Regions from separate parts of the Nocardioides sp. Z50_6 genome, predicted to be linked through region 1. Evidence: predicted binding sites of a transcription regulator. Region 1 holds the regulator's gene; the other holds the start of a gene.

Region 1 (7,143 bases):
CGGTTCGACTCCCCCGGGCTCTACTGCCTCGACGAGCCGGAGGCGGCGCTGTCGTTCAGCGCCCAGATCGCCCTGGTGGCGACGCTGCACGAGCTGGCCGGCCGCGGAGCGCAGGTGCTGTGCGCCACCCACTCTCCCCTGGTGGCGGCCCTGCCCGGCGCCCGGCTCCTCGAGGTGGGGCCGTGGGGGATCCGGGAGACGACGTGGGACGAGCTGGAGCTGGTGAGCCACTGGCGGCGCTACCTGGACGCGCCGATGCAGTACCTGAGGCACGTCCTCGACTGAGGACCACCAACGCCGCGCCCGGTCGCCATCCGCCACAAAGCACAGTGATGTCATCAGTTTCAGGCATGCGGGTGTGATTCCCGCGCGAATAGCGTGGCTGCATGCGCGATCTCCTGACCACTCCCATGGAGACCATCGAGGCCGATCTCGAGGCCCTGGTCGTCACCATGGCGCAGTCCCCGGCCTTCAAGACCGTCGAAGAGCCGGACGCCACGGTCTACTGGTCCCACCTCCCGCTCGAGGTGTGCAACGTGATCGCCAACGCCCGGATCGCCTCGGCCGACGTCGCCGGGCGCGTCCCCGAGCTCCTGGCGCCCTTCCTTGACCGAGGGCTCCCCTTCCAGTGGATGACCACCCCCGAGACCACCACCCCGGCACTCGAGGCCGCTCTGGCCCAGGCCGGCCTGGTGGCGACCGAGGCGGCGGCGATGCACGTCAACCTGGACCGGCCGATCGACCCCGAGGCCCCCGACGACGTCTACATCGACGTCGTGTGGCCCGACCACACCGAGCCCGTCGCGGCCACGATCTTCGCCGGGCTCGGCCTCCCGGCGCACGCCGGGGGCACCCACATGGACTTCCTGGACACGATGGACCCGGCCGACCACCAGTTCTTCATCGCGCGCAGCTCCTTCACCGGCGACCCCCAGGGCGCCGGGACCTCCCACCGCCGCGGGAACAGCGTGATGCTGGGCAACATCGTCACGCTCCCCCAGGCCCACGGGCGCGGCCTCGAGCGAGCCCTGGCCGGCACCATGATGAACCGGGCCCGGGAGACCGGCGCCGGCACCGCCACGGTGATCGCCGCCGAGGAGACCTACCAGGCCCTGGTGGACCTGGGCTTCCGTACCGGGTTCAACGTGGTCAGCTGGGTCTGCAGCCCCTGACCCTGAGCGACACGCCCGTTCGAACACCTGTTTGAACTCCGCCTCCTGGCGCACTACGGTGAGGTCACCGAGACCGCACCACCCCCAGGAGGCACCGCATGCCCAAGACGCGCGAGACGAGCGGCAAGGTCGTCCCGATGCCGGACGGGCCGCCGGACGCGACCGGGCTCACCCCGCGTCAGCAGCGGATCCTGCTCTCCATCAAGGACTCGCTCGAGCAGCGTGGCTACCCGCCGAGCATGCGCGAGATCGGCCGGGAGGTCGGCCTCACCAGCTCCAGCAGCGTCGCCCACCAGCTCAAGGTGCTGGAGGAGAAGGGCTACCTCAAGCGCGACCCCAACCGCCCTCGGGCCCTGGAGGTCTTCCTGCCCGAGGTGCTGGCCGCCCGCCGGGCGATGAGCAGCGCCGAGGAGTCGTCGTTCGACCCGACGGGTGTGGGTGACGCGGCGCCCGCCGCCCAGTACGTCCCGGTCCTCGGCCGGATCGCCGCCGGCGGGCCGATCCTGGCCGAGGAGCGCGTCGAGGACGTCTTCCCGCTCCCCAAGCAGCTCGTCGGCGACGGCACCCTCTTCCTCCTCGAGGTCTCGGGCGACTCGATGATCGACGCGGCCATCTGCAGCGGCGACTACGTGGTGATCCGGCAGCAGCCGGATGCCGCCAACGGCGAGATCGTGGCCGCGATGATCGACGGCGAGGCGACCGTCAAGACCTTCCAGCGCAAGGACGGCCAGGTCTGGCTGCTGCCCCACAACGACGCCTACGAGCCGATCGACGGCACCCACGCCACCATCCTCGGCAAGGTCACCGCGGTCCTGCGCCGCATGTGATCCTGGCCCGGGAGGTCAGGCTAAACTCGCGGCGATGCGACGGTCCCGAGCAGAGCCCCAGTCCTCACCGGCCCCGCCGCTCGCCGAGGGGGTCTCGCCGGAGGTGTTCCGCACCCGGCCCGACGACCGCTTCAAGCTGACGGCGGAGTCGAAGGACCTGCTCGACGCGCTCTCCCGGGCGAGCGCGGAGGCCGGCTGGGTCTCGGCGCTGGGCTACAACCTCACGATCAGCCACAGCCACCGCTTCGTCTGGTACCGGGTCGCCAAGGTCGCCACCCGCACCGTGCGGCACCACTTCGCCACCCACGAGGTCTCCCTCGACGTCGACCACGCGATGCGGGTGCGCTACCCGACGGCGCTCTTCGCCGACTACTTCGCCTTCGCCTTCGTCCGCGACCCGCTCGAGCGGTTCCTCTCGGCCTGGCAGGACAAGGTCGTCAACACGAACTACTTCAAGTTCGACGGCGACACCCACGCCCGGATGCAGCGGGTCGAGGAGTTCGCCCGGTGGACCGCCACCCACGACCTGCGCGCCGTCCCGGGCACCGACCAGCACCTGGCGCTGCAGACCCGACTGATCGACCTCGACCGGGTCGACTTCGTGGGACGGCTGGAGACCTTCGACCGCGACTTCGCCGAGGTCTGCGAGCGGGTCGGCGCGCCCGCCGTGCCCGCCCGCCCGCGCAACCAGACGGCCCCCGGCGGGCGTCGGCTCGACGTCTCGGACGAGCTCCGCGAGCTGGTCAGCGCGATGTACCGGCGCGACTACCAGATCCTCGGCTACTGAGCCCTACTCCCCGGCGGCCGCGGCCAGGCGGCTGAGCGCCTTGCGCACCACCTGCGGGTCGTGGGTCGTCCACATGGGCGGGAGGCTGGCCTTGAGGAACCCGCCGTACCTCGCGGTGGCCAGCCGCGGGTCGAGCACCGCGACCACACCCCGGTCCGAGGTGGTGCGGATCAGCCGGCCGGCGCCCTGAGCCAGCAGCAGGGCGGCGTGGGTCGCGGCCACCTGCATGAAGCCGTTGCCCCCGGCGCGGTCGGCCGCGCGCTGGCGGGCCGACATCAGCGGGTCGTCGGGACGCGGGAACGGGATCCGGTCGATCAGCACCAGCTGGCAGGTCTGCCCTGGCACGTCGATTCCCTGCCACAGGCTCAGGGTGCCGAACAGGCAGGTGTGCGGGTCGGCCACGAACTGACGCGCCAGCTCGGGGAGCTGGGCCTCGCCCTGGGCCAGGGTGGTCAGGTGGGGCAGCCGTTCCCGCACCACCTCGGCGGCCGCCTCGGCGGCGCGGCGGGAGGAGAAGAGGCCAAGCGTGCGCCCGTCGGCGGCGTCGACGAGATCGACGATCTCGTCGAGCTGCGCCTGGCCCAGCCCGTCCCGGCCGGGCGGCGGCAGGTGGCGGGCGAGGTAGAGGATGCCCTGGCGCCCGTAGTCGAACGGCGAGCCCACGTCGAGCCCGCGCCACGGGCGCGCTCCCTCGGACTCGACGGCGGGGGCGCCGGTGTCGACGCGCTCCGAGGGCTTGAGCCCCAGGCTGCCGGCCACGGAGGCGAAGTCGCCGCCCAGCATCAGGGTCGCCGAGGTGAAGACGACCGTCTTGTCGGTGAGCAGGCGCTCGCGCATCTGCGCCCACACCTGGAGCGGTGCCACGGCCAGCCGGGCGGGCATCCGCTCGCGGGCCTCGTTGAGCCACAGCACGTCGGCGTCGCTGCCGGCCGCCATCCGCTCCGCGGTCGTGAAGACCTCCTGAGCCAGCCCCTTGGCCTGGGTCCGGGCGGCGTCGGCCTCCCCCGCGCCCTTCTCCTCCTTGCCGAACGCCGAGACCACCGCCCGGGCGGCGTCGCGGACCAGCACCAGCGCGTCGCCCAGCTGCTGCCCCATCTGGTCGATCCGGCCCCCCGGGGTCATCGCCAGGGCGTCGGCGAGGGCCTCGGCGGCGTCGGCCAGGTCGTCGGCGGGGTTGGAGGCGCCGGCGTTCTCGGCCACGTGGCGCTGGGCCCGGCGCGAGGCCCGCTCCACGTCGCCCACGGACAGCTCGTCGGTCGCCGCCTGGGTGACCCGCGCGGTGAGCTCGTGGGCCTCATCGATCACCACCACGTCGTAGTCGGGGATCATCGGCACCCCCTCGATCGCGTCGATGGCGAGCAAGGAGTGGTTGGTGACGATCAGGTGGGAGCGCTGGGCCTTCTCCTTGGCCCGCTCCGCGAAGCACTCCGTGGCGAAGGCGCAGCGCGCCGCGCCCAGGCACTCCCGGTGGTTGACGCTGACCTGACGCCAGGTGCGGTCGGTGTGGCGGGGCGCGTTGTCCCGCTCGCCGGAGCCGCCCGACTCCACCTCGGCCTCGGCCCAGCTGCGCAGCTCGAGGACCTCGGCGCCCATCGAGCCGGCCGGGACGTCGACCAGCACACCCTGCTCGTCGGGGACGCCCTCGCGGACGCGGTGCAGGCAGGCGTAGTTGGACCGCCCCTTGAGCACCGCGTAGGAGGAGTCCACCCGGTCGCCGACCGCCTCCATGAGCCGCGGGATGTCGCGCTCCACCAGCTGGTGCTGGAGGGCCAGGGTGGCGGTGGCCACGACCACCCGGTCGCGGTGCAGCAGGCTGGGCACCAGGTAGGCCAACGACTTGCCGGTGCCCGTCCCGGCCTGGACCAGCAGGTGCTGGCCAGACTCCATCGCCGCGGTCACCGCCTCGGCCATCTCGACCTGGCCGGGGCGCTCCTGACCGCCCAGCGCCCCCACGGCAGCCGCCAGCACCTCCGGCACCGAGGGTGCGGGAGGTGCGGCGGTCTCGGTCGCGTCAGGCATCCGAGAAGCCTAGGGCCGGGCGCCGACAGTCAGGCACCTCAGACGACGGCACCGGAGTCGTCGGGGGCGCGCTCGACCCTGATCTTCTTCTCCTTCGACATCGGCCACCGCTCCTGGAGGTAGGTGACCAGCGGGGTCGCGGTGAAGACCGAGCTGTAGGTGCCGACCACCAGACCCACGAGGAGGGCGATCGCGAAGTCGCGCAGCGAGTCTCCACCCAGGACCGCGAGGGCGGCCAGGATGAACATGGTGCCCAGACCCGTGTTGACCGTCCGCGGCAGCGTCTCGACCGCCGCCTTGTTGGCCAGGTCGGTGAAGAGCTCGCCGGGCTTGGACTCCCGCCAGCGCTCACGGACCCGGTCGAAGACGACCACCGTGTCGTTGACCGACAGACCGATGATGGTCATCGCGGCGGCCAGGAAGATGCCGTCGATCGGCTTCTGCAGCCAGGCGAACAGACCCACCACGATCAGCACGTCGTGCGCCATCGCGATCACCGCGCTCAGGCCGAAGGTCCACTTGAAGCGGACGGCGAGGTAGATCAGCTGGGCGGCGAAAGCGATCGCGAAGGCGATGATCGCCTTGTCGCGCAGCTCGTTGCCGAACGAGGCGCTGATCTTCTCGTCGCGGACCTCCTCGGCCTCACCGCCGATCTCGGCCAGCGCCGCCCGGATCTCCTCGGCCTCCTCGTTGCTGATCTCGCCGGTGCGGACGGTGATGTTGGCCTGGTCGGACTCCTGGACGGTCGCGTCGGCGAAGCCCGCCTCCTCGACCGCGTCGCGGGCCTCGTCGGCGTCCAGCTTCTCGGTGGTGGAGAACTCCATCACCCGGCCCCCGCTGAACTCGACGCCCAGGTTGAGCCCGTTGACCACGATGCCGGCCAGGGCCACCAGGGTGACCACACCGGAGATCGCCAGCCACAGGGCGCGCTTGACCATCAGCTGCGGGTTCTTGCGCTCCAGCCAGGTGCGGACCCGGCCGATGTCGGCGATGCCGGAGACCTGCGGGTGCCGCGAGACCCACTTGTTGGCGACCCCTAGCTCGGTGAGCACCCGGGCGATGATCAGCGCCGAGACCATCGAGGCCACCACGCCGATGCTCAGCGTGACACCGAAGCCCTTGATCGGCCCGGAGCCGAGGAAGAAGAGCAGGCCGGCGGCGAGCAGGGTGGTGACGTTGGAGTCGATGATCGCGGTCCAGGCCTTGTTGAACCCGATCATCAGGGCCCGGCGCAGCCCCGCGGACGGGTTGGCCTGGTACTCCTCCCGGGCGCGCTCGAAGACCAGCACGTTGGCGTCGATCGCCATGCCGATGGCCAGCACGAAGCCCGCGAGGCCCGGCAGGGTCAGCGTGGAGCCGAGCCCGACGAGCATCGCGTAGGCCAGCAGCGCGTAGGAGGTCAGCGCGATCGTGGCGAGGAAGCCGACGAAGCGGTAGACGAAGATGATGAAGAGCCCGGTGAGCACCAGGCCGATGACGCCGGCCTTCCACGAGGCGTCGATCGCGGCGTCACCCAGGGTGGGGCCGATCTCGCTGACCGAGATGATCTCCACCGGCAGCGGCAGCGCGCCGCCCTCGATCAGGATGGCCAGCTCCTGGGCCTCCTGGATCGTGAAGTTGCCGGTGATCTGGGTGCTGCCGATGATCGCGCTGCCGCAGGGCACCTGGACCTCGGGCGAGGAGATCACCTCGCCGTCGAGCACGATGGCGATGCGTCGCTGGTCGCCCGTGGCGCAGGCGGCGTCGGCGGAGAGCTTCTCGAAGGCGTCGGATCCGGCGCGGGAGAAGTCGACCGCGACGGCCCAGCCCGTGCTGTTCTGGGGCTGCACCGCCTCGGCGCCGGTGATGTCGTTGCCCTCCATCACCGCGGGGCCCACCTCGAGCACGTCGCCCTGCTCGCTGGGGACGAGCAGGTTGCCCTTCTCCGAGGGCTTGCCGTCGGCGTTCGGCAGGCCGCCGGCGACCACCGGGTGGACGGTCAGCTGCGCCGTCCGGCCGATCGTCTCGACCGCCTGCTCGGAGTCCTGCACGTCGGGCAGCTCGACCAGGATGCGGTTGTCGCCGGAGCGGACCAAGGTCGGCTCGGAGACGCCGAGCGCGTCGACGCGGCCCCGCAGGACCTCGACGGCCCGGTCGGTGTTCTCCGCGTTGGCCTTCACCCCCGAGGGGCTGTCGCTGGTCTCCAGCGTGATCGACGTGCCGCCGCTGAGGTCGAGACCCAGCCTCGGCTCCTTGTTGAGGGCGAGCGCTGCGCACCCGGCCAGCAGGCCGAGCACGAGGATGAAGCGGATCCAGGCACCACGTGACATGCGACGCATCTTTCCCTAGCCGACCAGAG
Region 2 (7,143 bases), on a different contig from region 1:
GGCGGGCCAAGGTCGAGATCGCGCTGGCGAAGGGCAAGAAGTCCTACGACAAGCGTCACTCGCTGGCCGAGAGGCAGGCCAACCGCGAGAAGGAGCAGGCCGTCCAGCGGCGGCTCAAGGGCTACAAGGACTAAGGGGTGCCCCCTCGCGACGCCGACGGGCGGGAGACGCCAGAGCAGGACGCCGCCGCCGTCCGGGCCTGGATCGACCGGATGGGGCTCCCGGGGCTCTTCGACGTCCACACCCACTTCCTGCCCCCGCGGGTGATGGCGAAGGTCCGGGCCCAGTTCGACGCGGCCGGTCCGCTCATCGGCGGGGCGTGGCCGCTGCGCTACCGCGACACGGACGAGGCCCTGGCGGCTCTCCTGCGCTCCTTCGGGGTGCGGCACTTCTCCGCGCTGCCCTACGCGCACAAGCCGGGGATGGCCGAGTTCCTCAACGACTGGGCGCACGACTTCGCGGTGCGGACGCCGGAGGCGCTGCACTGCGGCACCTTCTTTCCCGAGCCCGGGGCGGCCGACTACGTACGGCGCCGGATCGAGGACGGCCTGGAGCTGTTCAAGGTGCACGTCCAGGTGGGTGCGTTCCATGTGACCGACCCGCTCCTCGACGAGGCCTGGGGCGTGGTGGCCGAGGCGGGCACCCCGGTGGTGCTGCACGCCGGCAGCGGCCCGGTCCCCACCCCGTACACCGGGCCTGGCCCGGTCGCCGAGCTGCTCGCCCGGCACCCGCGCCTGGCGCTGGTGATCGCCCACATGGGGGCGCCGGAGTACGAGGAGTTCACCACGCTGGCGCAGTCCTACGAGCACGTGCGCCTCGACACCACGATGGCGTTCACCGACTTCTTCGACGAGATGGGCGGACCGTGGCCGGACGCGCTGCTGCCGCGGCTCGTGGACCTGGGGGAGAAGGTGCTGCTCGGCTCCGACTTCCCGAACATCCCTTATCCCTACGTGCATCAGCTGGAGTCGCTGGAGCGCCTCGGTGAGCGCCACCCCGGCCTCGACCGGGCGTGGCTCCGCGCCGTGTGCTGGGAGAACGCCATCGGGATCTTCGGTCGCTGACCGGCCGCATGCGGGCTCCTACCTGCGGCGGCGGTAGCGGATGTCGCCGTTGGGGAGGCGGTCGTGGAGGTAGCGGTCGTCGTGGACGAGGTGGTGATGGTGGGAGCAGAGGAGGAGCCCGTTTTCGAGGTCGGTGGGGCCTTGTCGGGTCCAGGGTGTGAGGTGGTGGGCTTCGCACCAGGTGGCGGGGATCTCGCAGCCCTGGGCGCGGCAGTGGGTGTCGCGGAGGGCGAGGGCGCGGCGTTGGGCGGGTGAGAAGAGGCGGGCGGTGAAGCCGAGGTCGAGGGGATGGGAATCGGTGCCGAGGACGGCCGGGATGAGGTCGGCGGTGCAGGCCAGGCGGCGGATCTGGCCGGGGCTGAGGGCCTCTCCGGTCGGCAGGGTGCCGTGGCCGAGGCCCTGGGTGAGGGTGGCGAGGTCGAGGGTGATGACCAGGCTGGTGGCGGTGCCGCCGTGCAGGGGCAGCCGGGTCGGGTCGAGGCCCTCGAGGAGCGCGCAGAACGCCTGCCCGAGGCGGACGGGATAGGGCAGGTCCTGCCCGGTGGCGTCGGTGGCCCGGTGAGGCCCGTCCGGTGCGCGGTGGTGCTGCTTGCGGGGGTTGGTGAAGGCCTCCAGGGTGGTGAGCAGGCGGGTCGCGACGGCGTCGGGGACCCGGGCCTTGATCACGGTGGTGCCGTCACCGAGGCGCTGGCTGCTCAGGCCGGTGACGCGGCGGGCGTGGCGGTCCTGGTGGGCGAGGCGGTCGGCCTCGGCCGCTTCGGCGACGTGGGGAAGCAGGACCTCCAGGATCCGCTCGCCGAGCCGGGCCAGCTCGCGGGGACCGAACTCGGCCGCCCGGGCCAGGAGGTGGGCCTCGGCCTGGTTCAGCAGGTCGGTGACCTGGGCCGGCGTCATCGGTGGGGTGACGGTGTCGTCTCCGGTGAGGTCGTGCAGGCTGCGGGCGAGGTCGTCGAGGGCTCGGGCGATCACCTGGGCCTGCTCCACGTTGACCAGGCCGGCGCTCAGGGCCGCACCCACCCGCTGCCAGCGGGTGTCGCAGGCGTGGGCGAGGCGCTGCTCGCGGCGTGCCGTGCCCCGGTGGCCCCGGGTGTGGGCGCTCAGCCAGGAGGCGACGTCGCGGTGTCCTTCGGCATCGGCGACGTCGCCGGCGCCGGCCATCAGGCGCAGCCGGAGCGCGGCCAGGCGCGAGGCCACGCGGTCGAGGGCCAGCAGCGCCTCCCGCTTGGCAGCGAGCTCCATGAAGACCGGGTCGAGGTGGACCACCTCGTCGAGGGCGGCGCCCAGGCGCTCGGCGCAGACCAGCACCGGGTGGCTACCGGTCTGGAGCGGTGGGGTGTCCACGAGGGCCTCCGGGCAGGAATCGACGAGTGATTCCCCGGACAGCAACGGTGACCGGTCGGCTCACGGTCGGATCGCGCATCATCGTGGGGTCGTGCAGGGCCGGAGACCCTCTCCGCTCCGGCCAACGCCAGCGACCTGACGTATTACTTGCATCGTACGCATGTTCGAATAGACGCACAAGACTTTCCCTGGTCCTGTGGAGTACCTACAGTGCCTCCCGTGATGACGATGCTGCCGTTGATGATCATGACCGCCTGGCTCGCGGTGACGCTCTTCATCGTGGGGATCCTGGTCTTCGCCTTCCGGCGGCGTCCTCAGCGCCAGGGCTGGGCGGCGCCGGCGGGGCCGGCGTTCTCCGCGCCTCCCGGTGCCGGGCACCCGATGTCGCCGGTGGGGGTGTGGAACGGGGTGGTCCTGGGCAGCCGGGGCATGGGCCTGCGCGGCCGGACGTTCGGGACCTTCCGCCTCGAGGCGGGCGTGCTCTCCTTCATCCCCGACGCCGCGACGGTGCCGGCCTGGTCCGTCCCGTGCCACCAGCTGGCAACGCGGCGCCGCGGCTTCTTCGAGCTCGACGGCGCCGACGTGCGGCTGGTCGGACCGATGGGGGACCTGCGCTGCAACGTCAGCACCGAGCACATCAACCGGATGAGCCGCAACACCGTCAAGGACCTGCGTGAGCGGGCGTACGCCGAGGAGTTCGTACGGGTGCTGCACGGTCACGGGGCGGGCGTCGCGCCCTGACCGGGTGGGGGAATCGACCGCGCTGCGTTATCGTTGCCACCAGTACAACTCAAGAGGGGCTGATCGGTTTCGACTTGGGACGTTAGTTCCAGGGGAAGCGGGTCGAGAAGCCAGCGTCATCTCGTAAACGATCGCTGGAAAACACAGTTGCCGACTCTAATCGCAACGACTTCGCTCTCGCTGCCTGAGCAGTGATCGAAGGGTCTGACCGGGCATCCGTCCTCGTCCCGGACCCAGGCCTCATCTAGAGGACTAGCTGCTCATCTCCTGTCAGGAGGGGTGAGCGGGACTTTTTCCTGACTGAGCCTGTCGACGACGTGTCCGTGCGAGCGTCGGGGCCGAGAAAAGCGACAACACGGACTGCACCCGGAGAAGACCTGGATCGACGCTCGAGGACCGGGGTTCGATTCCCCGCAGCTCCACCAGGAGGGCCTCCTTGAAATGGGCCCGAACAGTTTCCCGAATTGGGGGGCTGCTCGGAAGGCCTCCACCAGCCCCAGTACGAACGAGAGGGCCCCAACCACGATCGTGGTCGGGGCCCTCTCGCTGTTCGCGCCACGAGCCCTCATGCGGCGGTCTGTTCGAGCCGCGCGACGTGCTCGAAGACCTCGTCGCCACGGAGGACGAGGATCTCGATCACCTCTCCTTCGAGGGGGTGGTTCATCAGCGGGCTGTCGATCCGCTCACCGGCCTCGCGGCTGTGCTTCTCGAGGATGCGGATGTTGTAGCAAGCGGCCGCTGCGGCGACAGCCAGCGTGACGAGTGGCAGACCGACGACCTGGACGAACCCGCGCCGCACGTCCTCGGTGCCGCGGTTCTTGATGTTGCCGAACACTGCCTCGACGGCCGAGCGCAGCGCGTAGGAGAGCTCCCACTTGCCCTCTGCACCGTCCGTAGGGAGCGACTGCCGAGCCAGGGCTTCGACGGACAGTTGCGCTCACTGGCCGCGGGGCAGCATTCGGCTCAGCAGGGACCTTGAGAACTCAACAGAGCAACAGCGCCGTGAACGCACGCGCGGACTGGCAGTCGACCGGAAGGAGGTGATGCATTGTCGTCTGCCTGCTCTCTGTGCGCACAGTCCCGGCTTCGTCTGCCGGCGGAAAGGCGATGGGCCAAGATGACCCCATGCCGATTCGGGAAAGCGTCAGCGACACGAAACTGGGGGAGCGTCAGCAGATGCCCCCGGGTACCTGTGGCGAGGCGACACGATGAGCACGCTCGGCAGCTTCATCTGGTCGATCGCCGACCAACTCCGTGGCCCCTACCGCCCCAACCAGTACGGAACCGTGATCCTCCCGTTCACGATCCTGCGACGCCTCGACTGCATCCTCGAACCCGACCGCGACACCGTGCGGGAGTTGGCCGCGAAGTTCGACAACCCGAACCGACTCAAGGTCGAGGTCGCCAAGGCCACCGGCCGGCCTTTCTACAACACGTCCAACTACGGGTTCGCCAACCTGCTGGCCGACGCCGACGGGCTCGTGGACAACCTCACCGACTACGTCGACCGGTTCTCCGCCGACGTGGACGTGTTCGAATACTTCGACTTCAAGAAGGAGATCCTCGCCCTCGAGAAGGCCGGACTCCTGCGGGAGATCGTCAAGTCGTTCGGTTCCGTGGACCTGCACCCGGACAAGGTGACGAACTCCGACATGGGCGACGCCTTCGAGTACGTCGTCCGCAAGTTCAACGAAGCCGCGAACGAGACCTCCGGTGACCACTACACCCCGCGGGACGCGATCAAGCTGCTGGTGGACCTGCTCTTCGCGGAGAAGGACGCCGACCTGACCGAGGCCGGCATCGTCCGGACGCTGTATGACCCCACGGCCGGCACCGGCGGGATGCTGTCGTTGGCCGAGGAACACCTGCTGGCCCAGAACCCCGACGCGCGCCTCACCCTCTACGGCCAGGAGTACAACCCGCAGTCCTACGCGATCTGCAAGTCCGATCTGCTCGCCAAAGGCCACGACGCGACCAATATCGCCTTCGGCAACACGCTCACCGACGACGCATTCACGGGCCGGCGGTTCGACTTCTCCATGTCCAACCCGCCGTATGGGGTCGACTGGAAGCAGTACGCCAAGGCCGTCACGAAGGAACGCGACGAAGCCGGCCCCTACGGTCGATTCGCCCCCGGCCTCCCGGCCACCTCCGACGGGCAGATGCTCTTCCTCCTTCACCTGGCCCACAAGATGCGGGCACCAGAAGACGGCGGCGGCCGGGTCGGCATCGTCATGAACGGCTCACCGCTGTTCAACGGCGGTGCCGGCTCCGGCCCGTCCAACATCCGCCAGTGGCTGTTGGAAGACGACCTGGTCGAGGCCATCGTCGCGTTGCCGACCAACATGTTCTTCAACACCGGCATCGCCACCTACATCTGGATCCTCGACAACAGCAAGCACCCCGACCGCAAGGGTCTCGTGCAGCTCATCGACGGCACCTCGTTCTGGACCAAGATGCGCAAGACCCTCGGCTCCAAGAACCGCGAGATTAGCGACGCGGACCGTGCCCAGGTGCTCCGGCTGTACGCCGATTTCACCGATGCCGACCCCGACCACTCCAAGGTCTTGTCCAACGACGAGTTCGGCTACTGGACCATCACCGTCGAACGGCCGCTCCTCGACGATGACGGCAACCCGGTGGTGGACCGCAAGGGCAAGCCCAAGCCGGACAGCAAGAAGCGCGACACCGAGAATGTGCCATTCACCTATGGCGGATCCACCGCCGGCGCCGCAGGCAAGACCCAGGTCATCCAGGCCTACTTCGACACCGAGGTGGAACCCCACGTCTCCGACGCCTGGATCGACTGGACCAAGACCAAGACCGGCTACGAGATCCCCTTCAGCCGCCACTTCTACAAGTACGTTCCCCCTCGTCCTCTCGCCGAGATCGACGCCGACCTGGAGAAGCAGGTCGCCAAGATCCTCGACCTCCTCCGGGAGGTCGAGGGATGAGCCGCGTCCGGAAAGAGACAGATCTGGAATGGCTCGATGCGATTCCGAGCGAGTGGTCGGAGCGTGTAGTCGGCCGAGAAGTCTGGGTGCGGGCCCGGCTTGGCTGGAAGGGTCTGACCGCCGACGAGTACGTGGATGAGGGGATCCCCATGCTCTCGACGCCAGACATCAAGGGCTCGGAAATCGCTTACCACGCTGCGAACAAGATCACCTCAGAACGTTACGAAGAGTCCCCAGAGATCAAGTTGCGTAACGGAGACGTTCTTCTGACGAAGGATGGCAACACAATCGGGACAGTCAATGTCGTGCGGGACCTGCCTGGACCAGCAACCGTGAACGGCTCGATCGCAGTTCTAACGCCAGCGCAGGAACTCGACGGAAGATTCCTTTACTGGTTCATCGCAAGCGGCTACGCACAGTCGATCTTCGACCGCCTGCGCGGAGGTATGGGGGTTCCGCATCTCTTTCAGCGCGACATCAACCGCATCTCCTTCCCCTACCCACCGCCTCCCGAGCAGCGCGCCATCGCCGACTATCTCGACAGGGAGACGGCTTGCATCGACACACTCATCGAAGAGCAGCAGCGCCTGATCGAGATGCTGCGCGGACGGCGTAGAGACGTCGTTTCCCACGCGGTACTGGATGCGACCTCCAACCGGGTGCAACTGCGCCGACTCGTGGATGTCATCGACTGCGCTCATGTGACGGCTGAGTTCGTCGAAGACGATCGCCGATTCCCGGTTGCGAGCATCCAAGAGTGTCAAGGCACGACGGTCGATCTTTCGGCTTGCAAGTACACGACGGCCGAGTTCTTCGATCACCTCCGAACCGGCGATCGGGCGCCTCGAGCAGGCGACCTCTTGTTCATCCGAAATGTCTCGGTGGGGTTGGTGTCGGTCGTCACAGCTGACTTGCCCGCCTTCGCGATGGGGCAGGAGACCGTGCTCTTGCGCCGAAAGAGTGACGTCCACCCTGCGTTCCTCCGCTATGCCCTGAACGGGGCTGAGGCGCGGTACGCGATCGAGGGAGCCATGATCGGCAGC

What was found. The regulator LexA, encoded in region 1, represses DNA repair genes until DNA is damaged. The targets are predictions, from matches to a motif close to TCGAACANNTGTTCGA.
Region 2: the regulator LexA is predicted to act here: its motif matches at 2,558-2,573, upstream of AC4BGE_RS02685 (DUF222 domain-containing protein).

The regions. Positions count from the first base shown of each region.
Region 1 covers NZ_JBZAJB010000006.1:185,184-192,326, forward strand. Annotated here, with positions in the region: gene AC4BGE_RS15305 (AAA family ATPase) at 1-285, shown strand, start outside; gene AC4BGE_RS15310 (GNAT family N-acetyltransferase) at 387-1,172, shown strand; gene lexA (transcriptional repressor LexA) at 1,271-1,999, shown strand; gene AC4BGE_RS15320 (sulfotransferase family 2 domain-containing protein) at 2,034-2,786, shown strand; gene AC4BGE_RS15325 (ATP-dependent DNA helicase) at 2,790-4,805, opposite strand; gene secD (protein translocase subunit SecD) at 4,844-7,114, opposite strand.
Region 2 covers NZ_JBZAJB010000001.1:551,087-558,229, reverse strand. Annotated here, with positions in the region: gene smpB (SsrA-binding protein SmpB) at 1-134, shown strand, start outside; gene AC4BGE_RS02690 (amidohydrolase family protein) at 138-1,064, shown strand; gene AC4BGE_RS02685 (DUF222 domain-containing protein) at 1,083-2,405, opposite strand; gene AC4BGE_RS02680 (hypothetical protein) at 2,625-3,146, shown strand; RNA gene ssrA (transfer-messenger RNA) at 3,202-3,571, shown strand; gene AC4BGE_RS02670 (hypothetical protein) at 3,712-3,981, opposite strand; gene AC4BGE_RS02665 (type I restriction-modification system subunit M) at 4,355-6,100, shown strand; gene AC4BGE_RS02660 (restriction endonuclease subunit S) at 6,097-7,143, shown strand, end outside.